DNA from 3 places in the Streptomyces sp. NPDC002853 genome. Region 3 is predicted to be linked to each of the others. Evidence: riboswitches for the same ligand, from Rfam matches in the RefSeq annotation. Region 3 holds a riboswitch; each other region holds the start of a gene.
The links. A riboswitch is a leader RNA that binds a small molecule or an ion and turns the genes downstream of it on or off. The one in region 3 is predicted to bind cyclic di-AMP.

Region 1: another riboswitch for cyclic di-AMP. It lies ahead of ACWD02_RS36610 (M23 family metallopeptidase); the one in region 3 lies ahead of ACWD02_RS35095 (transglycosylase SLT domain-containing protein).
Region 2: another riboswitch for cyclic di-AMP. It lies ahead of ACWD02_RS40285 (NlpC/P60 family protein); the one in region 3 lies ahead of ACWD02_RS35095 (transglycosylase SLT domain-containing protein).

The regions. Positions count from the first base shown of each region.
Region 1 is NZ_JBSFUS010000016.1:18,353-25,791, forward strand. Features, by position in the region: gene trmB (tRNA (guanosine(46)-N7)-methyltransferase TrmB) at 1-603, shown strand, start outside; gene ACWD02_RS36600 (PrsW family glutamic-type intramembrane protease) at 680-2,032, shown strand; gene ACWD02_RS36605 (aldo/keto reductase) at 2,029-2,973, opposite strand; gene ACWD02_RS36610 (M23 family metallopeptidase) at 3,105-4,190, opposite strand; cyclic di-AMP (ydaO/yuaA leader) riboswitch at 4,202-4,348, opposite strand; gene ACWD02_RS36615 (PP2C family protein-serine/threonine phosphatase) at 4,551-5,708, opposite strand; tRNA gene ACWD02_RS36620 (tRNA-Met) at 5,857-5,930, opposite strand; tRNA gene ACWD02_RS36625 (tRNA-Lys) at 6,072-6,144, opposite strand; gene ACWD02_RS36630 (amino acid permease) at 6,255-7,439, opposite strand, start outside.
Region 2 is NZ_JBSFUS010000021.1:65,654-73,092, forward strand. Features, by position in the region: gene ACWD02_RS40280 (hypothetical protein) at 81-434, shown strand; gene ACWD02_RS40285 (NlpC/P60 family protein) at 527-1,729, opposite strand; cyclic di-AMP (ydaO/yuaA leader) riboswitch at 1,738-1,894, opposite strand; gene pcrA (DNA helicase PcrA) at 2,153-4,690, shown strand; gene ACWD02_RS40295 (peptidoglycan DD-metalloendopeptidase family protein) at 4,710-6,353, opposite strand; gene ACWD02_RS40300 (lipase family alpha/beta hydrolase) at 6,561-7,415, opposite strand.
Region 3 is NZ_JBSFUS010000014.1:300,004-307,442, forward strand. Features, by position in the region: gene ACWD02_RS35090 (PAS domain S-box protein) at 1-612, shown strand, start outside; cyclic di-AMP (ydaO/yuaA leader) riboswitch at 1,248-1,404, shown strand; gene ACWD02_RS35095 (transglycosylase SLT domain-containing protein) at 1,407-2,153, shown strand; gene ACWD02_RS35100 (hypothetical protein) at 2,312-3,427, shown strand; gene ACWD02_RS35105 (WD40/YVTN/BNR-like repeat-containing protein) at 3,430-4,539, shown strand; gene ACWD02_RS35110 (GNAT family N-acetyltransferase) at 4,609-5,157, shown strand; gene ACWD02_RS35115 (class I SAM-dependent DNA methyltransferase) at 5,170-5,877, opposite strand; gene ACWD02_RS35120 (L,D-transpeptidase family protein) at 6,280-6,801, shown strand; gene ACWD02_RS35125 (polyketide cyclase) at 6,860-7,324, shown strand.

The sequences.
Region 1 (7,439 bases), on a different contig from region 3:
TGGGGCCTGGACATCGACGGGCAGCGGGTCCTCGACCTCGCCGAGCTGTTCGGCGCCGGACGTCCCGTCGTACTGGAGATCGGCTTCGGCATGGGCGAGGCAACCGCCCAGATGGCCGCCGACGACCCGGACACCGGCATCCTCGCCGTCGACGTACACACCCCGGGCCAGGGAAACCTCCTCGGCCTCGCCGAGCGGAACGGCCTGGACAACGTCCGCGTCGCGAACGGCGACGCCGTCATCCTGCTCCGCGAGATGCTCCCGCCCGCCTCCCTCGACGGCCTGCGCGTCTACTTCCCCGACCCCTGGCCCAAGGCCCGCCACCACAAGCGCCGCATCATCCAGCCCGATTTCCTCGACCTCGCCGCACCCCGCCTCAAGCCCGGCGCGGTGCTGCACTGCGCGACCGACTGGGAGCCGTACGCCGAGCAGATGCTGGAAGTCCTCACCGCGCACCCCGCCTTCGAGAACACCGAGGCCGACGGCGGGTACGCGCCCCGCCCCGCCTTCCGTCCCCTCACCCGTTTCGAGGGCCAGGGTCTGGACAAGGGGCATGTCGTCCACGACCTGCTGTTCCGCCGTACCTCCGGCCACGAGGGCTGAGACACCGTCGCGGGCGGGCCCCGTCCCTCGTTAGGGTCAACGGGTGGCCACCCGTTCAGCGCACCCTCACCCCCCGATGCCCCCCGCAGGGCCCGCCGGGCTGCGGCACGCGCGCTGGTGGCAGCGGCGCGCGATACGCGCGGCCGCCCTGGTCACGCTGCTCGCCCTGTCGGGCCTGGTGATCCTGGCCCTGGTCAGGGAGCAGACCGGCACGCAGGGCTTCCTGGTCGGGCTCGGTCTCGCGACGCTGCCCGTGCCGCTCCTGGTGGCCGCCTTCCGCTGGCTGCAGCGCGTCCAGCCGGGCCCCTGGCGGAATCTGATCTTCGCCTTCGCCTGGGGCGCCTGCGCCGCCGCCCTCATAGCCATCGTCGCGAACAGCTTCGCGACCCGCTGGATAGCCACCGCCACGGCCGACCCCACCAGCGCGGACACCCTCGGCGCGACGGTCATAGCCCCGATCGTCGAGGAGAGCGCGAAAGCCGCGGCCGTACTGCTCGTCTTCCTCTTCCGCAGACGCGAGTTCACCGGCATCGTCGACGGCGTCGTGATCGCCGGGGTGACCGCCACCGGCTTCGCGTTCACCGAGAACATCCTCTACCTGGGCAGCGCCTTCGGCACCGACCAGCTCAACGGCGAGACCGGGCTCACGTCCGTGACGGCGGCGACCTTCTTCGTGCGCGTCGTGATGTCGCCCTTCGCGCACCCGCTGTTCACCGTGCTCACCGGCATCGGCTTCGGCATCGCCGCGCTCGGCACCGGCCGGCAGAACTGGCGGCGCGTCCTGCTCCCGCTCGCCGGACTGCTCCTCGCCATGGGCCTGCACGCCCTGTGGAACGGCTCGGCCAGCTTCGGGGAGTACGGCTTCTTCGCGGTGTACGCGACGTTCATGCTGCCCGCGTTCGGTCTGCTCACCTGGCTGGCGATCTGGACCAGGCAGCGCGCCCTGCGCGTCGTGCGCGCGGAACTGCCCGCCTACGCGATCGCGGGCTGGCTCACCGCTCCCGAGCCGTACGCGCTCGGCACGATGCGCGCCCGCACCCTCGCCCGCGACTACGCCTCGTACACCCAGGGCAAGGCCGCGGCCCGCGCGGTCGCCCAGTACGAGGCGTACGCGACGTCTCTCGCGCTCCTGCGCCACCGGGGACGCCGGGGCAAGGCGGGCGCCGACTTCGTCGTACGGGAGCGGGAGTTGCTGCACGCGCTGTGGGAGCGCCGCGAGGCCGCGCGCCCCGCCCTGGCCTACGCGGCACGCGCGACGGCACCCGTACTCGTACCGATGCCGCCGCCGTACGGATACCGGCAGCCGTACCCACAGCCCTACGCGCAGCCTTACGCGCCACAGCAGCCCTACGCGCAGCCGCACCCCTACGGATATCCGCACGCCCAGCCGGCGATGCCCTACCCCGCGTACAACCCCTACCGGGGCTAGGCCGAGGCCGCCGTCAGCGTCGACAGCTCGGCGTCCGTCAGTTCGAGCTCGCCCACCGCGAGCAGCGCGGGCAGCTGCTCGACCGTACGGGCCGACGCGATCGGCGCCGCCACCGTCGGCTGGGCCGCGAGCCACGCGAGGGCGACCGTCGCGAGCTCGGCGCCACGGGCCTCGGCGACCTCGTCGAGCGCGGCGAGCACACGCCGGCCGCGCTCGGTCTCCAGGTGCTTGCCGGCGCCCTCGGCCCGCGCGCTGTCGACCTTCGCACCCGGGCGGTACTTGCCGGTCAGGAAGCCCGAGGCGAGCGCGTAGTACGGGACGGCGGCGAGGCCCGAGCGGGAGGCGACCTGCTCCAGCGGGCCCTCGTACGTGTCGCGCGAGACGAGGTTGTAGTGCGGCTGAAGGACCGAGTAGCGCGCGAGGCCCTCGCGGTCGGAGAAGTCCAGGAACTCCTGGAGCCGCTCGGGGGTCACGTTGGACGCGGCGATGGCGCGCACCTTGCCGGACGTCACCAGGTCGTCGAGCGCGCCGATGACCTCCTCGACCGGGACGGCCGGGTCGTCGTAGTGCGTGTAGTAGAGGTCGATGTAATCGGTGCGCAGACGGCGCAGCGACTCCTCGGCACCGGCCTTGATGGTGTTCGCGGACAGGCCCTTGAAGTCGGGGTGGGCACCGACCTTGGTGGCGAGCACGACGTCGGAACGGTTGCCGCGCGCGGCGAACCAGTTGCCGATCACGGTCTCGGACTCGCCGCCCTTGTTGCCGGGCACCCAGGCCGAGTAGACGTCGGCGGTGTCGATGAAGTTGCCGCCCGCGGCGGTGTAGGCGTCGAGCACGTCGAAGGACTGCGCCTCGTCGGCCGTCCAGCCGAAGACGTTGCCGCCCAGGGCGAGCGGGAAGACCTCGAGGTCGGACGAGCCAAGCTTGCGGAGAGAAGTCATGAGGGGATCAACACCTGTACGGAGCATGGAATTCCGTACGACCCCCGCTTTCGGGGAGGAGCGGGCATGCCGGACCGGCAGCCCTGACGTCGGGGGGTTGTCGCCAGGACCGCCGGGGTACTGGGGTTACCTCAGATCGACTGACCCTTGCCGCGCAGCCACGCCGCCGGGTCGACCCCGGTGGAGTCGCCGCCCGGGTGGACCTCCATGTGGAGGTGGGCGCCGGTGACGTTGCCGGTCGCGCCGACGCGGCCGATGGTCTCGCCGGTGGTGACCTTCTGGCCGGCGCTGACGCTCATCGAGGACTGGTGGCAGAGCCAGATCTCGGTGCCGTCGTCGAGTTCGAGGATCGTGCGGTAGCCGTACGCCCCAGCCCAGCCGGCTTCCTTGATGGTGCCGGAGTGGACGGCCTTGATGGGCGTGCCCGTCGGAGCCGCGAAGTCCAGGCCGGTGTGGTAGCCGGAGGACCACATGGAGCCGGGCTGACCGAAGGTGCCGGTGAGCGTGTACGAGGCGACGGGGAGCGTGTAGCTCTTCGCGAGCTTGGCCAGGCGCTCCGCCTCGGCCTTCTTCTTGGCGGCGGCCTCGGCCTTCTTCTTCGCGGCGGCCTTCTCGGCGGCGATCTTCTTCTCGGCCGCGGTCTGCTTGGCGGCGGCCTGGGCGGCGGCCTGCTTGACGGCGGCTTCCTCGGCGGCCTTCTGGACCGCGTCGTCCGCCTGGTCCTGCTGGTTCTCCGCCTGCTCCATGATGCGGGCCCGCAGTGCCTCGCCCGCGTCCGTGGTGCCCTGCTCGGTGTCGGCGGCGCTGAGGCCGGCGGCACTGAGCGGCGCTGCAGCGGTCACCACGCCGTTGTCCGCGGAACCCGAGTCGGCCGAGTCGTCGGATATCAAGGACCCCACGCCCGGAAGCGACTTGGCCTCCGGCAGCGAGTCCGTGACGGCCGAGAGGTCCGGCATCGCGATGGAGACCGGGGGCTTGCCGTCCTGCGCGGTGGCGATGCCGCCCGCGCCGACGGCGGCGATGACGCCTACGCCGAGAACCGTGGAGCTGCGGGCGAGCCCGCCACCACCCCGCTTGTGGACGCGGTGCCTGCCGCGGACGGGACGGATGGACTCCTCGGTGGGGTTCCATTCCTCCCAGGAATTGTCGTCGTACCCACCGAAATCGTCGTCATTCGGTACGTAAACGCCTTGGGGGGCAGGGCGGTTGGACGCCACTGGGGCGCACTCCTTTCCTTCCTTCTCGCCTACCGGGTTAGCTGACGGGTTCGGAGCAGGAAGGTCTCCTACGAGCATCTGGCACGGAGGCACAGATGCCCGATTCACCCCAATTAGTGGTTCCCCGGCTCCCTTTCGGGATTAGGCGCGTGCGCGCGGAGCCGACTCGAGTGACGGCTGGGACGACCGCGCTGCGTTATCGAACGTTAATAGACAGCGGGCCGGTATTCCAAGCTGTTCCGACTGATCGTTAACGCACATGGCACGTACTTATCGGGACACCGGGGGCCGGAACGGGGCGAGTTGACCCCACTTCTTCACACACCGGAGCTTCACATCTCCTTGACAGTACGTCAGTTGTTATGCGGAGTGGTGTCCTTCCGTCACGGCCGGTGACAGGGGCCGCCGCACCGCGAGCAACGCCATGTCGTCGGTCCCCCCGCCCCCGGTGTGCCGCCGCACTTCCTCGACGAGCGTCGTCAGGAGCGCGTCGGGGCCGCCCGGCCCCGGGAAGATCCGGCCGCCGAGCCGCGCCGCCGGGTCGTAGAACTCGCCCCGGACGTCACGCGCCTCGGAGAGCCCGTCGGTGTAGAGCAGCAGCATCGCCCCCGGCGGGAACTCCGTCTCGTCCGCGCGGTCCGGCCAGGCGCCCAGGTCGCCCATCCCGAGCGGCAGCGCGGGCTCGGTGGCGGACATGACGCACAGCCGTCCGTCGCCGCGCAGGAGCAGCGGGCCCGGGTGCCCGCGGTTGATGAGACGCACCAGACCGTCGCCGTGCGGGATCTCCGCGAGGACGGCCGTGGTGAATCCCTCGAAGGCGTCGAGCCCGTCGCGCCGTGTGCCCTCACGCGCGAGGGCACGCTCCAGGCGCTGCGCCACGGCCTCCAGCGTGGTCTCCTGCTCGGCGGCCTCCCGGAACGCCCCGATCACCACGGCGACGGCCGCCACCGCGCCCATGCCCTTGCCCCGTACGTCGCCGACGATGACGCGGACACCGTGCGGGGTGTCCTGCACCGCGTACAGATCGCCGCCGATGAACGCGTCGGCCTCCGCGGCCTCGTACCGCGCCGCGACGTCGAGACCGCCGATGTGGGGGTCCGGCTGCGGCAGCACCGCGCGCTGGGCGGCCTCGGAGATGGAGCGGGCGGACGCGAGCTGTCTGTCGCTGCGGCGTACGACGCGGTTGATGACGACGGCGAGAACGGCGACGGTCGCCACCGTGATCAGTTCGGTGACGGCCTCGACGTCGGTGGTGGTGCTCGTCTTGAAGTGCAGGGCGAGCACGGCGGTGCAGGAGGCGGCGCCGATGAGGACGGTGCTGAGCAGCGAGTAGAAGGGCGCTGCGATGAGCGGGGCCGCGGTGAACAGGGGTACGGCGGTGAACCTGGGCGGGGTAGAGACGTCGTACACGATCCCGAGGACGATGAGCAGCAGGGGGAGAGCCCGCACGAGCGCACGCTCGTGCCGGACATCGGGACGCCTGCCGCCGCCCCCGCCGATTCCTCCTCGCTGCCCCACTCACTCAGGGTTCCCGGAGGGGCGGCGTGGGGCGACCGGTGTGGGCCGACCGGGCTATCGGCCGGACTGTCCTCTGGCAGCGCCTTCACCGCGGCGGAAAACACCGAAGGCCCGGATCCATTTCTGGATCCGGGCCTTCGGTCTTTAGTAGCGGGGACAGGATTTGAACCTGCGACCTCTGGGTTATGAGCCCAGCGAGCTACCGAGCTGCTCCACCCCGCGCCGTTGAATGCAACTCTACGCCATCAGGGGGAGTGAAAGCGAACCGGTTGCGGAGGGCCCTGCCGGCAGGCCGCGGGAAGGCCATCCGCCGAACGCACCGAAGGCCCAGGTCGGGGAACTCCCCGGCCTGGGCCTTCTCGGTAGACCGTGTGGGACTCGAACCCACAACCAATGGATTAAAAGTCCACTGCTCTGCCAATTGAGCTAACGGTCCGTGCGGATGCACCCCACGAGCATAGCCGCAGAGGCCCGGCCGTCCGATCGGGTATCGCCTCCCGGGCCCGTCGCGCGCTCCGCGACGGGCCCGGAACGGCCGCCGCGCGCTCAGGGGTCGGCCGGTTTCGGCGCCCCGCGCCTAGCCGCCTCGCGGGCCGCCGTGCGCTCGTGGTCCGGGTTCAGGAACCAGTGCCTGGCCGAAGCGAACCACCAGGTGGCGGCGAACCCGAGGACCACCAGGACCGCGATCGGGGCGTAGTTGAAGGTCTCCCAGGTGACGGGCGAGACCTGCGGCAGCATGAAGAGCACGGTGATCACGCCGACCCAGGCCACCGCGACGATGCCGATCGGGCGGGAGAAGCGCCCCAAGTGCCAGGGCCCGCGCTCGAATTCCTCGCCCTTGCGCAGCCTCAGGAGGGTCGGGATGACGTAGGCGATGTAGAGCCCGATGACGGCGATGGACGTCACCGCCGCGTACGCCGTGACGTTGATCAGGTAGGGAAGACCGAGGACGAGCGCGCCGAGGGCCGCGAGCCAGACGGCCGCGACAGGCGTGCGCGTACGCGAGTTGACCGAGTGCCAGATGTGCGAGAACGGCAGCGCTCCGTCCCGCGAGAAGGCGTAGATCATGCGGGAGTTGGCGGTCACCGACGCCATGCCGCAGAAGAGCTGCGCGCCGATGACGACGAGCAGGAGCAGCTTGCCCGTGGTCGCTCCGAGCGCGTCGAGGAGGATCTGGGCGGGCGGAGCCCCCGTCGCCGACTCACGGGCCCCGTCGTACGACTGGATGGCGAACGTGAAGCCGAGGAGCAGCACGAAGCCCGCGATCCACGACGTCCAGATGGAGCGGACGATGCCCTTGGGCCCGGCGGTGGACGCGTCGTGCGTCTCCTCGGTCATGTGCGCGGAGGCGTCGTACCCGGTGAAGGTGTACTGAGCCATCAGCAGCCCGATGAGAGCCACGTACAGCCCGCTGCCCCACCCCGTGTTGTTGACGAACTCGGTGAAGACGAAGGACGCCGACTGGTGTGAGTCCGGCGAGAAGGCGAGCGCGCCGACGATCACGGCAACCCCGAAGACGTGCCACCACACGCTGACGCTGTTCAGCAGCCCGACGATGCGCACGCCGAAGGTGTTGAGCAGCCCGTGCAGGACGAGGATCGCGGCGAACAGCATGATCGTCCGCCCCTCGCTCACCTCGAACCCGAACTGCAGATTCAGATAGGCGCCGAGGAACGAGGCCGCCCCGAAGTCGATCCCGGCGGTCACGGCGACCTGCCCGAGCACGTTGAA
Region 2 (7,439 bases), on a different contig from region 3:
GAGGCGCGCGTGACCGATGCGGCGTTCGGGGCCCACCTGGCTACGGAGTGGTGATAAGGCCCCGGCTAGGCTCCGGAGCCATGGACGTTCTCACCCATCTCTTCGTCGGCCTGCACATCATCGGCATCGCCTCCCTCCTGGGCGGCTTCCTCACCCAGATGAAGCAGATGGGCCAGGGCACGGCCCGCTTCAACCCCGCGATGCTGCACGGCGCGCTCACGATGCTCGTCACGGGCGTGATCCTGGTGGGCCTCAACCAGGCGGACGACAACCCCGTCAACAACGTCAAGATCGGCATCAAGATGGCCGTCCTGATCGTGATCCTCGCGCTGGTCTACGTGAAGCGGGACGACGAGAAGGTGGACAAGGGGATGTTCGGCGCCGTCGGCCTGCTGACCGTCGCGAACATCTTCATCGCCGTGCTGTGGACCTGAGCCCGCAGATCCGACCGGCCCACCACGCGCGCATGGCCCGCATCCCCCCGGGAATGCGGGCCACGCGCGCGTAGGGGCTCCTCCGCCGGTGATCAGGCGGGGCGCACCACACTGTGGATCGGCATGTAGTAGATCGATTCCACGCGGACGTTCGTGCCCGGCTTCGGGGCGTGGATCATCTTGCCGTCGCCGATGTAGATCCCGACGTGGCTGATGTCGTCGTAGAAGAAGACCAGGTCGCCGGGCTTGGCGTCGGCCGTCTTCACGGTCGTGCCGACCTTCACCTGGTCCCACGTCGTACGCGGCAGGGAGATCCCCGCGGCCTTCCACGCGTCCTGGGTGAGCCCGGAGCAGTCGTAGGAGTCGGGGCCGGTCGCGCCCCACACATACGGCTTGCCGATCTGCGCCTCGGCGAAGTTGATCACCTTCGCGGCCTTCGTCGCGTAGCCACTGTCCGTGTCGCCGGAGCCGGTGCCGGAGCCTGTGCCGGAACCCGAGCCCGAGCCCGTGCCCGAATCCGGGGTCTCCTTCTCCTTCTCGCGCTCCTTGGCCGCGGCCTCTTCCGCGGCCTTGCGCTTGGCCTCCGCCTCGGCCTCCTGCTTGCGCGCCAGCTCGGCAGCCTTGCGCTTGGCCGCTTCTTCCTTCTTCTTCTCGATCGCCGCGAGCCGCGCCTTCTCCTCGGCGGTCAGCTCCGAGAGCATCGTGCGCGCTGCGCCCAGCTTCTTCTGGACGGTCTGCTTGCTCGTCCGCAGATCGTCCCGCGAGTCGCTCAGCGTCTCCAGGCTCTTGGCGGCCTTCGTGCGTTGCTTCGTCGCCGAGGCCTGCTGCGTCTGGTAGTCGTCGACCGCCTTCTTCTGGCGCGCGGTCAGCCGGTCCGACAGGTGGTTCTGGTCGAAGAACCCCTGCGGGTCGTCGGCGAGCATCATCGTGGCGGTCTCGGAGGCGCCGCCGGTGCGGTACTGGGCCGCGGCGAACGTGCCCAGCCGCTGCCGCGCCTCGTTCAGCTTGTCGGTGCGCTTGGCCACATCGTCGAGAAGGGTGTCGACCTTCTTGCGCTGCTTGTCGGTGCGCTCCTTGACCGAGTTGTACTTCTGGGTGGCCACGCCCGCCTGGTGGTAGAGGTCGTCGACCTTCTTCTGCACCTCTTCGAGGCTGGGCTTCTGGGGCGCTGACGGTGCCGCTTGCGCGCTCTGTGACAGGAGAGCCACGGAGGTGAGGGCTGCCGTCGTGATGCCGAGGGCCGGAGCGGTGCGTAGGCCGGCGATGCGGGCCCGCGGCTTGCGGTGCGACGCCAAGGGAGGCGACTCCTTCCGTAGACCGCCTACCGGGTTAGCTGTCGGGTTCGGGCGGGTGGTTCCGGAAGGTTGCCCTACGGTCCCGTACTGCGTACGGGATCGATTCACCCCAAGTTCTTGGTGGGTCCCCGGCTCCGAGGAGATCGAACTCGGCGGAGGCCACCCGTTCCCGGCGGGGTTCGCCGGTGGGAGTACGAGCAGCCCGCGGAGCACGGTAGCCAACTCGTGTGGTCCGTGTGAAGGTTGATGTTCGATATGCCCGATACGTTTTCGTTACTTTACGAAGCTCTTGACGCGGACACGCAGGGTCGTCGCGGAACGTGACGGTCCGCGGGCGGGGTGTATGCGGGCCGGGCGTGTGCGGGTGGACCTGGCCGGAACCCGGGGCGGGTTGTCAGTGGGGCCGCCTAGACTCGGGAGGCGATGAGCAGCCTCTTTGATGACAGCTTCCTGGCGGACCTCAAGCCCTCACGGGCTTCCGATGAGGAGCCCCCGCCGCCGCCCGAGGACAGTGCCCCGGAATCCGTTCCGGATGATCTGTTCGACGGGAAGTTCGACGCGCCCACGCCCCGGGACGCGCACTACCGCGGCGGCGCCCCGCGCCCCGTGATCGACCCGGCGGCCCTGCTCGACGGCCTGAACGAGAACCAGCGCGCGGCCGTCGTGCACGCGGACTCCCCGCTGCTCATCGTCGCGGGCGCGGGCTCCGGCAAGACCCGGGTCCTCACGCACCGCATCGCGTATCTCCTGGCCGAGCGCCACGTGCACCCGGGGCAGATCCTGGCGATCACGTTCACGAACAAGGCCGCGGGCGAGATGAAGGAGCGCGTCGAGCAGCTCGTCGGGCCGCGGGCCAACGCGATGTGGGTGTCGACGTTCCACAGTGCGTGCGTCCGCATCCTGCGCCGCGAGTCCAAGAAGCTCGGCTTCACCTCCTCCTTCTCGATCTACGACGCCGCCGACTCCAAGCGGCTGATGGCGCTGGTCTGCCGTGACCTGGACATCGACCCGAAGAAGTTCCCGCCGAAGTCCTTCAGCGCCAAGATCTCGAACCTGAAGAACGAGCTGATCGACGAGGAGACCTTCGCAGGACAGGCCGCCGACGGCTTCGAGAAGACGCTCGCCCAGGCGTACGCGATGTACCAGTCGCGGCTGCGCGAGGCGAACGCCCTCGACTTCGACGACCTGATCATGACGACGGTCCACATGTTCCGCGCGTTCCCGGACGTCGCCGAGCACTACCGCCGCCGCTTCCGCCACGTGATGGTCGACGAGTACCAGGACACCAACCACGCGCAGTACGCCCTGGTGCGCGAGCTGGTGGGCCCCTCCGGAGGCGAGGGCGACGACCCGGCCGAGCTGTGTGTCGTGGGTGACGCGGACCAGTCGATCTACGCCTTCCGCGGCGCGACGATCCGCAACATCCTCCAGTTCGAGGAGGATTACCCCGACGCCACCACGATCCTCCTGGAGCAGAACTACCGCTCCACGCAGACGATCCTGACCGCGGCCAACGCCGTCATCGAGCGCAACGAAAGCCGCCGCCCCAAGAACCTGTGGACCAACGCGGGCGCGGGCGCGGGCATCACCGGCTATGTCGCCGACACCGAGCACGACGAGGCGCAGTTCGTCGCCGACGAGATCGACCGGCTCACCGACGCGGGCGACGCGAAGGCGGGCGACGTCGCGATCTTCTACCGGACGAACGCGCAGTCGCGTGTCTTCGAAGAGATCTTCATCCGCGTCGGCCTGCCCTACAAGGTCGTCGGCGGCGTCCGCTTCTACGAGCGCAAGGAGGTCCGGGACGTCCTCGCGTATCTGCGGGTGCTCGCCAACCCGGAGGACTCCGTCCCGCTGCGGCGCATTCTGAACGTGCCCAAGAGGGGCATCGGTGACCGCGCGGAGGCGATGATCGACGCCCTCTCGCAGCGCGAGAAGATCTCCTTCCCGCAGGCCCTGAAGCGCGTCGACGAGGCGTACGGAATGGCGGCCCGCTCGGCGAACGCCGTCAAGCGTTTCAACGTGCTGATGGAGGAGCTGCGGACCATCGTCGAGTCCGGCGCGGGGCCCGCCGTCGTCCTGGAGGCCGTGCTCGAACGGACCGGGTACCTCGCCGAGCTGCAGGCATCGACCGACCCGCAGGACGAGACGCGCATCGAGAACCTCCAGGAACTCGCCGCCGTGGCCCTGGAGTTCGAGCAGGACGCAGGTGCGGCCGCCTCCGAAGGCGAGGGCGAGGGCGAAGGTGAGACCGAGGGTGAGGCCGAGGACGTAGCCGAAGGCGCGGACGCGGGCGCAGGTGTGTCGGGCACGCTCTCGGAGTTCCTGGAAAGGGTCGCGCTCGTCGCTGACTCAGACCAGATTCCGGACGAGGAGGACGACGGCTCCGGAGTCATCACGCTGATGACGCTGCACACCGCCAAGGGCCTCGAGTTCCCGGTCGTCTTCCTGACCGGCATGGAGGACGGCGTCTTCCCGCACATGCGCTCCCTCGGCCAGGTCAAGGAGCTGGAGGAGGAGCGCCGCCTCGCGTACGTGGGCATCACGCGCGCGCGTGAGCGGCTCTACCTGACGCGGTCCTCGATGCGCAGCGCCTGGGGACAGCCCTCGTACAACCCGCCCTCACGCTTCCTGGAGGAAATCCCGGAGGCGCACCTGGACTGGAAGCGGAAGGGTTCCGTCGGCGCGCCGGCGACCTCCGGGCCCGCAGCCGGGATCGCCTCCTCCTTGTCGTCGTCCCGCTCGCGGACCGGGGGCGCGCAGGGCTTCGCCACGCGCCGCGCATCGGAGAAGCCGGTGGTCGCGCTCGCGGTCGGGGACAGGGTCACGCACGACCAGTTCGGCCTCGGGACCGTGGTCGGGGTGAAGGGGACGGGCGCGAACGCCGAGGCGACGGTGGACTTCGGAGAGCCGAAGCCGAAGCGGCTCCTCCTGCGGTACGCACCGGTGGAGAAGCTCTAGGGCCGCGGGGCGGCCGGAGTTACGTCGGGTCGAGGCCGTGGCTGCGCAGCCACGGCAGCGGGTCGATGGCCGAGCCGCCCGCGGGGCGCACCTCGAAGTGCAGGTGCGGGCCCGTGGAGTTGCCGGAGTTCCCGGAGAAGGCGATGGGGTCGCCCGCCTTGACGGGGCCGCTGGAGATCTTGTGCGTGGAGAGGTGGCAGTACCACGTCTCCGTACCGTCCTTGGCGGTCACGATCGCCATGTTGCCGTAGGCGCTGTTCCACTTCGTGGAGACCGTGCCGTCGGTGGCGGCGAGCACCTCGGTGCCGTACGACACCGGGAAGTCGATTCCGGAGTGCGCGGACATCCAGTTGACGCCTGCCTGGCCGTAGTACGCGCTCAGACCGTGCTGTTTCACCGGCAGCGAGAACTTCGGGCGCAGGCGCTCCTTGCGCGCGGCGTCCTCGGCGGCCTTCTTCTCGGCGGCGGCCTTCTCCGCCTTGAGGTCGATGCGCTCCTGGGTGCGGCTCGCGCGGTCGGCGAAGTCACCGGCGTCCGCCGAGAGGTTCGCCAACTGCGTGTCGAGCTTGTTGTTGGCGGCGGAGGGCTGCACCGACGCGGGGTCCGGGGCCGTTGCCGCCTGCGTCTCCTTGCCGTCGTCACCGCCGAAGTCGCCCACGGACGCGGCGGCGATACCCGCGACGCCCATCACACAGGCGGAGGGCACGGCGACGGTGAAGAGCGCGGAGCGCTTGGCGGGGGAGCGGCGGCGGGCCCGGGAACGGGAGCCGTGCGAACGGTCCATGAGCGGAGGTTCGTCGTCACCCGCGGAAGCCCTGCGGGTCGGCTCGACCGGGCCGAGTGAATCGGCGGGAGCCTCGTCGGGCGTGAACTCGTGCTCTGCGGGAACTGGTTGGGCGTAGGCATCGGGGGAAGGAGGACCGGAGTCGTACGAGGCGGTGGCGTAGGACCCGGTGTCGTAAGGCGAATGCTCGTACGGTTCGGGGGCCTCGTACGTGTCGGGCGCTCCGGGCGTGTCCTGGGCCTCGTACGTGCCGTGTGCCTCGTGCGCCTCATGTGTCTCCGGGGTGCCGTACGCCTCGTGCGTCGCGGTGGTCCCGTACGTCATGTCCTGGCCGGCGGAGTTCCACGCGGTCGCGTCATAAGCGCCGGTGTCGAAGGCCTGGGTCTCCCACTGGCCGGTCTGCTGCGGCTGGTCCCAGGTGCCCGCGTCCCACTGGCCCGTGGCGTCGGGACCCGATTGCTGCGCCGGGATCTCGGCGGAGAGGTGCTGATGGCCGCCGGTCGACCACAGGGCGCCGGTGTCGTAACTACCGGTGTCGTAGGCGCCGGTGTCATACCCACTGGTGTCGTACGCGGCCTGGTGCTGCGCGGCGTACGGGTCGTGGTTCAGCGTCTGTTGGGTACCCGTGGTGGACCACTGGCCGGTGTCGTACGAAGTGCCGGGCATGTCGCCGAAGAGCGGGTCGGACGCAAAGCTTCCGGTGTCGTGACCGGCCGTCGCATAGCTGCCCGTGGTGTCGAGGCTTCCGGTGGAGTAGCCGTCGTAACCGGTGTAGGCGCCGTGCTGGATGCTCTGCGGGTCATACGCCGCGTAGGGCGCATGGTCGGCGGGTGCCGAGGCCGGGGGTGTCGAGCTCCCCGACGGGTGACGGTCGTTCACCAACTTCTCTTTCGCCTCGGCAGCAGGGGGCAGAGCAGTGCGGCGACTGTACCCGGCGGTATGCGGGCGCGACAATCTTCGGCAGGTTTCGTGCTTTCAGGAAACGGGCATTCGGCCGTCTTTCGGCGGACGGCGGGCACAGCTTTGGCCCTGCGTTCGAGCTCCGTTCGACAAATTTTCCTGGCCGCGGGGTGCGCGAGCTGGTCCTCAGGCCACGGTGAGTCCGTTCTCGGCACCCTTCGCGGGGGTCCCCGGAGCAGCCAGATCGAGGGCCTGGCGGATTCCGGAAGCGACCGCGGGGTGCACGGGCAGGGCGAGATGACCGATACCGGAGACACGTACGTTCTGGGCGATCAGGTCGGGGTGGTTGACGCAGGCCGTCTCGAGCGGGGCCATCAGCTGGTCCAGATCGCTCCAGAAGCTCACGAAACGGGTCCGGCAGCCCGGTGCGGGCTCCCGCAGCTCCTCGATCACATCCGATCCGGGGCGCATCTGGCGCACGATCGGGTGCGCGTCGGCGAGCGGCACGACCCGGGTTCCCTCGTGCGGGGTACCGAGGGTGACCAGCGTGCGAACGCGCTCGTCGCCGCCCAGGCGCTGCGCGTAATAGCGGGCTATCAGGCCGCCGAGGCTGTGCCCGACGATGTCGACCTGGTGGTGGCCCGTGCGCTCGCAGATCTCCTCTATATGGCGGCCGAGCAGCTCGGCCGCCGTGCGGATGTCGCAGGTGAGGGGGGAGTAGTTGAGGGATTCCACGTGTTGGCCGCCGTGCTGGGCCAGGGAGCGGCGCAGGAGGACGAAGACCGAGCGGTTGTCGATGAAGCCGTGCAGGAGGACGACCGGCGGCCGGCTCTCCGCGGGGAGCCGGGGGGCGTCGGGAGGCGGCAGTTCGGCGGCGATCCTGCGTTCCTGCGCGATGCCCGAGGGGTAGAGGAGGAGGTGGCCGGCGAGGATCGCCACCTCCAGCGCGGTCGCCTTCAGCAGGGCGATGGAGAGCCCCGCCAGTCTTGCGGGCAGCAGAGAGCAGGGCGGGCGAAAGGGCAAGACCCTCGTGATGGTCATGGTCGACCTCCCGGTCGGCACGCC
Region 3 (7,439 bases):
CTGCAGGCGCTGCGTGACCACAGCGGTCTGCCCTGCGCGCTGCTCTCGGCCAACGGGCGTGTGATCGAGGCGAGTTCGGCGGCGGCCGATCTCTTCCGCCTCGGCCTGCCCGACCTGGTCGGCCGCCGCGCGCACGAGCTGCTCGCCCCCGCACCGGCCGCCGACCTCGATCGGCTGCACCGCAGATGGAACGGTCTGATAGCCCGCCGCACGAGACGGGTGGAGACGTCCGCCGTGCTCGTCGACTTCCGGGGGCAACAACGCCGCGCGCAGCTGCACCTGACGACGGTCGGCCATTCCGCCGCCCGCGCCCGGCACGTCTGGGCCGTGGTCACGCATCAGAGCCTCGCCCACGAGGCCCATCCCTCGCTCACCGCCGCGCAGATCCGCATCCTCTCCCTCCTGGCGGAGGGCAGCAGCAACAGTGACATCGCCACCTCGCTGCGGCTGTCCCGGCAGACGGTCGACTACCACCTGAGCCGCCTGCGGCAACTCCTGAACGCCACCACCCGGCCCGCTCTGGTGGCCCGGGCGTACGTACTCGGCATTCTCGCCCCACGCGCCTGGCCCCCGCGTTCGGCCACGGCGGCCCATCCGCTCAGCGCCGTCTGACGGGCAATATGCGATAACCCGGAGTCAACACCGCGGAATTACCCGGAATCTGACGCCGCACGGATGCCCGGCAGTCAGGCGGCACGGGCGACAACGGGGGCACGCCCGACCTGTAGGGCGCCAACGGGACGATCCGGTAGCCGCGCATACACCTGGTCGACCGCGCCACGCTCGCCAACTGGGCAGCCAGAGCACGGCCGTTGTGGGAATCGCCGCCCAATATCCCACCCCCGCCCCGCTTTGTGTCCACGAATTGAGAGCCTTTATCAGACGCCGACACCAGGAGTCACCACCGGGTCCCCCTATAAGGGATGCCCGTTTTGACATGAAAAATGGGCATCGCATTATGTCCGGTTTTGCGAATAAGGCCACTTGTACACCCACTTGGCATCGCGGCGCAGTGGAATGTGTCACACCCGAAGATCAGGTCCTCAAGGGCCGCCCAGCGCGTTTTCGTTTCCCGCAAACAAAGTTGAGGCTATTTGATCAATGGGGCCGTGCTCTGCGGACTCGGAGAATGGGCCTCGCGCATTCTCCGAGCGAATTCCGCCCTTGTTCTGTCCGGGCTTTCTCGCCTAACGTCACCGTCAATCCGGATGGAACGCCGAATCCTGCCGCTGTCCGGAAACCCTTCCAGTAACCAATCACTTACGCACGGCAGGAGCGGGGGAACCAGGTAGGCCGCCGATCCGGATTCCGGAACGGCTCGGGGTGAAGTCGCATTCACAGTGCGACCGGACATCTCCCGTCCGAACCCGACAGCTCACCTCGTAGGCGACGGAGAGGAATTCGTCATGCCTGCAAAGGGTAAGCACCGCCGTCCCAAGTCCAGCTCGCTCAGCCGGGGCATCGCCGCGGCGGGTACGGGCGGCGCCGTGCTCGTCCTCCCGGTGATCGGCGCGACCGCCGCGAGCGCGGCGCAGCCCGCCGCGGCCGCCAAGCCCGCCGCCCCCAAGACCTACGTCGTCGCCGCGGGCGACTCTCTCGCCAAGATCGCCCGAGAGCACTCGGTCAGCGGCGGCTGGAAGAAGCTGTACGAGGACAACCGCACCGTTCTGGGCGGGGACCCGAAGCTGATCCACCCCGGCCTCAAGATCACCGTCGGACAGAAGGCTCCGGCGGACGACGCGGCCGCCTCCAAGGCGTCCGACGAGCGGGCGGACCGCTCCGAGCGCACGAACGCCGCCAAGCCCGCCGTCGCCCCGGCGAAGAAGACGTACGCCAACAACCTCGACGGCTGGATCAAGGAGTCGCTGGACGTCATGGCCCAGCACGGCATCCCCGGCACCTACGAGGGCATCCACCGCAACGTCATGCGCGAGTCCTCCGGCAACCCGCTGGCCATCAACAACTGGGACGTCAACGCCGCCGCGGGCACCCCGTCCAAGGGACTCCTGCAGGTCATCGCCCCGACCTTCGACGCCTACCACGTGGCCGGCACCTCGCTGGACAGCTACGACCCGGTCGCCAACATCACCGCCGCCTGCAACTACGCGGCCGACCGGTACGGCTCGATCGACAACGTGAACGGCCCCTACTAGGGGAACCCCGGTCTCGGCAGTCCTGAGCCCCGGCACGCAGTGCGTGCCGGGGCTCAGGACTGCCGGAACCTCCCGGGACTCAAATTGGCATGCACCCGTCTATTCACGGACGGGTGCATGCCCATAAGGTGAGCGACCTTCGCGTTCTGGGGGGTCTCATGAACGGTCTCCGTGCGGTGATCATCGGCCTTGTCATCGCGTGTACCGCGGTCGTGACGCCCGTCGCGGTCTCATCGCCGGCCGCGGCCGCGCCGTCCGCCGAAGCCGATGCGCCGAGCATGACGCCGCGCTGGTCGGCGCTGCCGGTGCCCGCGGCCGCACCACCCGTGACCGTGTCCGATCTTGCCGCCCGCGGGCCGGGCGACGCCTGGGCGACCGGGTACGAGCACACCACCGCCTGGGTGCGGCCGATGCTGTACCGGTGGGACGGCGCGGCATGGAGCCGGGACAGCAGCTTCCCCGGCGCCGAGGGGACGGGCTGGCTCGGCAAGGTGCAGTTCGTCGGCAAGGAAACATGGATCTTGCACAACCGCGACGGAGCGGGCCAGATCCTGCGCCGCTCGGCGGGAGGCTCGACAGGGCCTGAAGGGTGGAGCACGGTCCCCCTGCCACAGACCCTGTGGACCTACCAGGACTTCGCCGCCGTACCCGGCGCCGCATGGGTGGTCGGCGAGGACGACACCGGGCTGAAGGTCCTGCACTACGACGGCTCCGGCTGGACCACACAGACCACCCCCGACGGCGTGCTGTACCTGATGGGGATCACCGCGCGCACGGCCACCGACGCCTGGGCCTGGGCGGACACCACCAGCGGGACCACCATCCTGCACTGGGACGGCACCGCCTGGCGGGACGCGAAGGTGCCACTGCCGCCGAACAGCAACGTCCACACGATGCTGCTCGAACCGTCCGGCCGCGTCACGATCGGCGGCAGCCAGTACACCGACGGCGCACCGCGCACCTACCTCATGACGGGGAACGGCCACACCTGGCGCACCACCTACCCGCCCCTGGGCGACACCTACACCGAGGCCATGGTGCGCGGTTCGGACGGCGCGCTGTGGTTGCCGGTGCGCAGCGACCGCGCGTTCCAGTCCAAGTACGCCCGGATCAACGGCTCCCGCACCACCTTCTCCTACGGTCCCGAGCGCACGAACGCGATCGACGTGAAGCCGCGCGCACTGACCAGGGCAGGGTCCTCGCTGCTGTCCTTCGGGACCGTCGAGATCTACGGCTCGAAACCGAACCTGATGAGCGAGCGGCTGGGAGGCTGACCATGGTGCGCCGACTTCTCGTCACGGCCCTCGCCGTCGCGATGACCGTCATCACCGTCATGAGCTCGGCCGCGGCGGAGCCCACCGCCTGGCGACACGTCCCGGTGCCGGCACAGATACGCCCGCAGGCAGGGCTGAACGAAGCCGTGGCGTTCGGACCTGACCGGGCGTGGGCGGTGGGTTCCGACGCCGTCGGCCGCGAGGCCCCGGGCTTTCCGCTGATGCTGCGCTGGGACGGAACCGCGTGGCAGCGCCAGAGCCTTCCCAAGGTCAGCTGGCAGGGGGATCTGCTCTCCATCGCCGCGACCTCGCCGACCGCGATCTGGGCGGTCGGCCGCGACTCGGCGGGCGGCGCGCGCCTGCTCCGCTACGACGGCGCCACCTGGCGGGAGAGCCGTCCGCCGCGCGGTGTCGTACTGACCAAGGTCGTCGCCGGCGGCGGCGAGACCTGGCTGATCGGTTCGCGTGACGGCGCGCAGGTGCTCCTGCGGCGGGACGGAAGCAACTGGCAGGACATGCCGGTGCCGCCGGGAGCCGTCTACGGCATGCACGTCCTGGCGGCGGACGACATCTGGGCCGCGGGCGCCACCAACTCGGGTGCGGCGGTGTCGCATTGGGACGGACAGGAGTGGCAGCAGACCATCGTGGACGGGTTCCCGCGGTCGGCCGTGGGCAGTGTGCTCGCGGTCTCGCCGACAGAGGTGTGGGCGGGAGGCACGGCCGGGTTCGTCGGTGGCCCTGCGGGCAAGCCGATTCCGCCACTCCTGATGCGCTGGGACGGGAACGCGTGGAGTCGGGTGACCGTGCCCACCAACTTCGGTGGCATCACTTCGTTCGCTCCCGCCGCGAACGGCAAGCTGGGCTGGGTCTCGGTGGCCAACTCGCAGAAGTACGGTCCGCCCGGCAGCTACCCGCCACTGGTGCCCGGGCCGGACTTCCTGTCCTGGGACGGCCAGTCGTTCGCCGAGTACAGCGAGCCGGCGGTGGCCGGGGAGGGCGACTCGCGGACGCTGCAGCTCGCGGCGGTGCCGGGCACGTCGACGGTGTGGTCGGTCGGCCGCGCCGCGGGACCCGAGAACACCTTCGCTCCGCGCACTCAACGCTTCGGCTGACAGAAGCTTTTCGGAGAAGTGGACCACTTTGCTGATCCACTTCTCCGCATCTGGTCCTAGCATTGGCCCATGCCCGACAAGCCGTCACGAGTCGAACTGTGCCCGCTCACCCTCGCCGACCAGGATGAGTTCTGCACGCTCGTGCGGGCCAGCTCCGACCTCCATGCGCCGTGGATGCAACTGCCCGCGACCGCAGGGGAGTTCCGGGACTGGATGCGCCGCTTCAGTGACGGCACCACCCAGGGCTTTCTGATCCGCGTTCAGGAGACCGGCGCTGCGGCCGGGATGGTGAACTTCAACTCGATCATCCGGGGCCGCTACCAGGGCGCGTCACTCGGCTACGCGGCCTTCGCCCCGTCCGCGGGGCGGGGTTACATGACCGAGGGACTCACCGTCGCCCTGCGGCACGCCTTCGACGACCTGCACCTCCACCGGCTGGAGGCCAACATCCAACCGGCCAACCAGGCGTCCTTGGCCCTGGTCCAGCGCCTGGGCTTTCGTTACGAGGGCTTCTCCCCCGCTTATCTCTACATCGACGGGGCCTGGCGCGACCACGAGCGCTGGTCCATCACCGCACCACCACCCTTCAAGCCCGACCCCTCGCTCCCCCGGGTCTAGCCCGCCTCGGCCCTACACCCTCACGTACTGACAGAACCGCTCGCCGCCACCAGCCTGACGACGGAAACCGCACTGCTCCAAGAGCCGGTCGGCGTCGGCTGCACCGTATACGCGATAGCCCGAGCGCTGATGCGCCACCACGGTGGACTCGCGCATGACGTAGTAGTCCTTGGTGAACCGGCCCCCTCCTGCCGCCCGGGACTCTTGGACGTAGACAAGCCCTCCGGGCAACGTCCGCCGGCAGGGGCGATGCGCATCCTGGATCGACAGGATCAGAAGTCCCCCGGGGCGCAGCAGAGTTGCGAGATTTTCCAGCCCCTTGATGTTGTCGCCCTCTTCCACCAGGTGGCTGCCCAAGGTGATCTCATCACCCTCACGGAGGCAGTACCAAATGCCGCCGACGGAATAGGCGACGTCGAATGCCGATTCCGGCACGGTGTGGAGAATGTCCATCTCGACGAGCGTCACTCGATCCCCGAGTCTGTTCCGAGCCTGGGTGAGCATTTTCTCGGTGTGGTCAATACCGGTGATGCGCATGCCGGTGGGCCCCATCGCGAGCAACCGCTCGCACACCAGCCCTGTTCCTACACCGAGTTCCAGGACATCCCCGCGGTCGCCGATGAGTGCCCGCAGAACCCGCGCGTAGGCGTCGTAGTCGTAATACCCCGAGGTCATGATGAGGTCGTAGTGCGGCGCGAGAGCGTCATAGGAGTGGGTCACGCGCGGCACCGTACCGACAGCCGCTCGCCCCTGGAAGGGCGCAACTCGATGTGCGTGGAAGCCGCGGGCAGCGGGCGCGCAGCGCTATGGCCGACCATCGCTCGTGTGACGCCGAGCCCGACACGCGCCAAGCTTCCGAGCGAAATAATGGAATGGACTGATAATGCGAGGGTGCTCAAAACCACGCTGCCCCGACTGATTCTCCCCTTGCTCATCTGCACGGTTTCTCTCAGCGGATGCAGCGACGAAAGAGCTCCGGCCGACGGCCGGTCGGGCAATCACGCGCCGCCGCACAACGCTGACGGCAAAATCCCGCCGCCGGATCGGGCGACGACAATCCCTCAACTCGGGCCGGGCATGCAAAAGGCCGTGGACCGTCGGGGTGCCAGGCAGGTGGTCCTCGTGTCGGGGGACGCACCCGACTCCAGCTACGCAACGGTTCACCTGTTCGAACGCGACGTCAGGGGCGGCTGGCGCAGGGTCTTCGAGCCGTGGCCCGCCCGCAACGGCCAACGCGGCTGGACCGAGCACCACACTGCGAGCGACCGCAGCACTCCGGTGGGGGTCTTCGGGCTGAGTGACGCCGGAGGGCTGCTGCCCGACCCGGGTTCCAAGCTGCCTTATGACCAGTCCCCCGTGTACGAGGAGGACGGCGTCGGCTTCCTGGGCCAGTCCCTCAGAGGGGCCTTCGACCACGTGGTGGCCATCAACTACAACCGGCAGCCCGGCTCCCCGCCCAGGGATCTCGTACGGCCCATGGGGCCTGAACGCGGTGGCGGCATCTTCATCCACATGGCACATGGAGGGCCGACCCAGGCCTGCGTGGCTCTGCCGCGCAAGGAGATGACCGAGCTCGTGAGATGGCTCGACCCCGCCATGAAGCCGGTGATCGCCATGGGTGACGTCGAGTCAGTCGCGCGCTGAATCCGGAACATCGGCTTCTGCTGGTCCTGAGTCACATGATCGTGCGAGGGTGACCCGCATGACGACAGAGCGATTCGAAGTGCAGCGTCAGATAGCCGCCTCCCCGGAGAAGATCTTCGCGTTGCTGTGCGAGCCCGCGGGACACGTGGCGATCGACAGTTCAGGAATGCTGCAGTCCGCCGAGGGAAAGCCGGCCCGGGAGGCCGGTGACGAGTTCGTCGTCCACATGGACCGCGAGTCGTTGAACGACTACCCCTTGGGCAAGTACGACGTCACAGTGATCATCACGCGGTTCGAGCAGGACGCTCAGATCGAATGGACCATCTCCGGCCAGATACAGCCTCCCATCCGCCACCTGTACGGCTACCGGCTGGAGGCCGGCGAGGGCGGCACACTGGTGACCTCGTACTACGACTGGAGCGAGATCGACGAACGCTACCGGGAGGCGAACATCTTCCCGGTCATCCCCGAGGCAGGACTCCGCGCGACCCTCGGAATCCTGGCGCGCACTGTGGAACAGTGACCCCCGACCCCGTGGTTCGAGCAGGGTCCTTGCGTGAATCCGAGGGGGCCTGGGTGAGACGTGCGTGTGGGGTGGCGGTCCTGTCGTTGGGGCTTGTCATGGTGAGTGGGTGCAG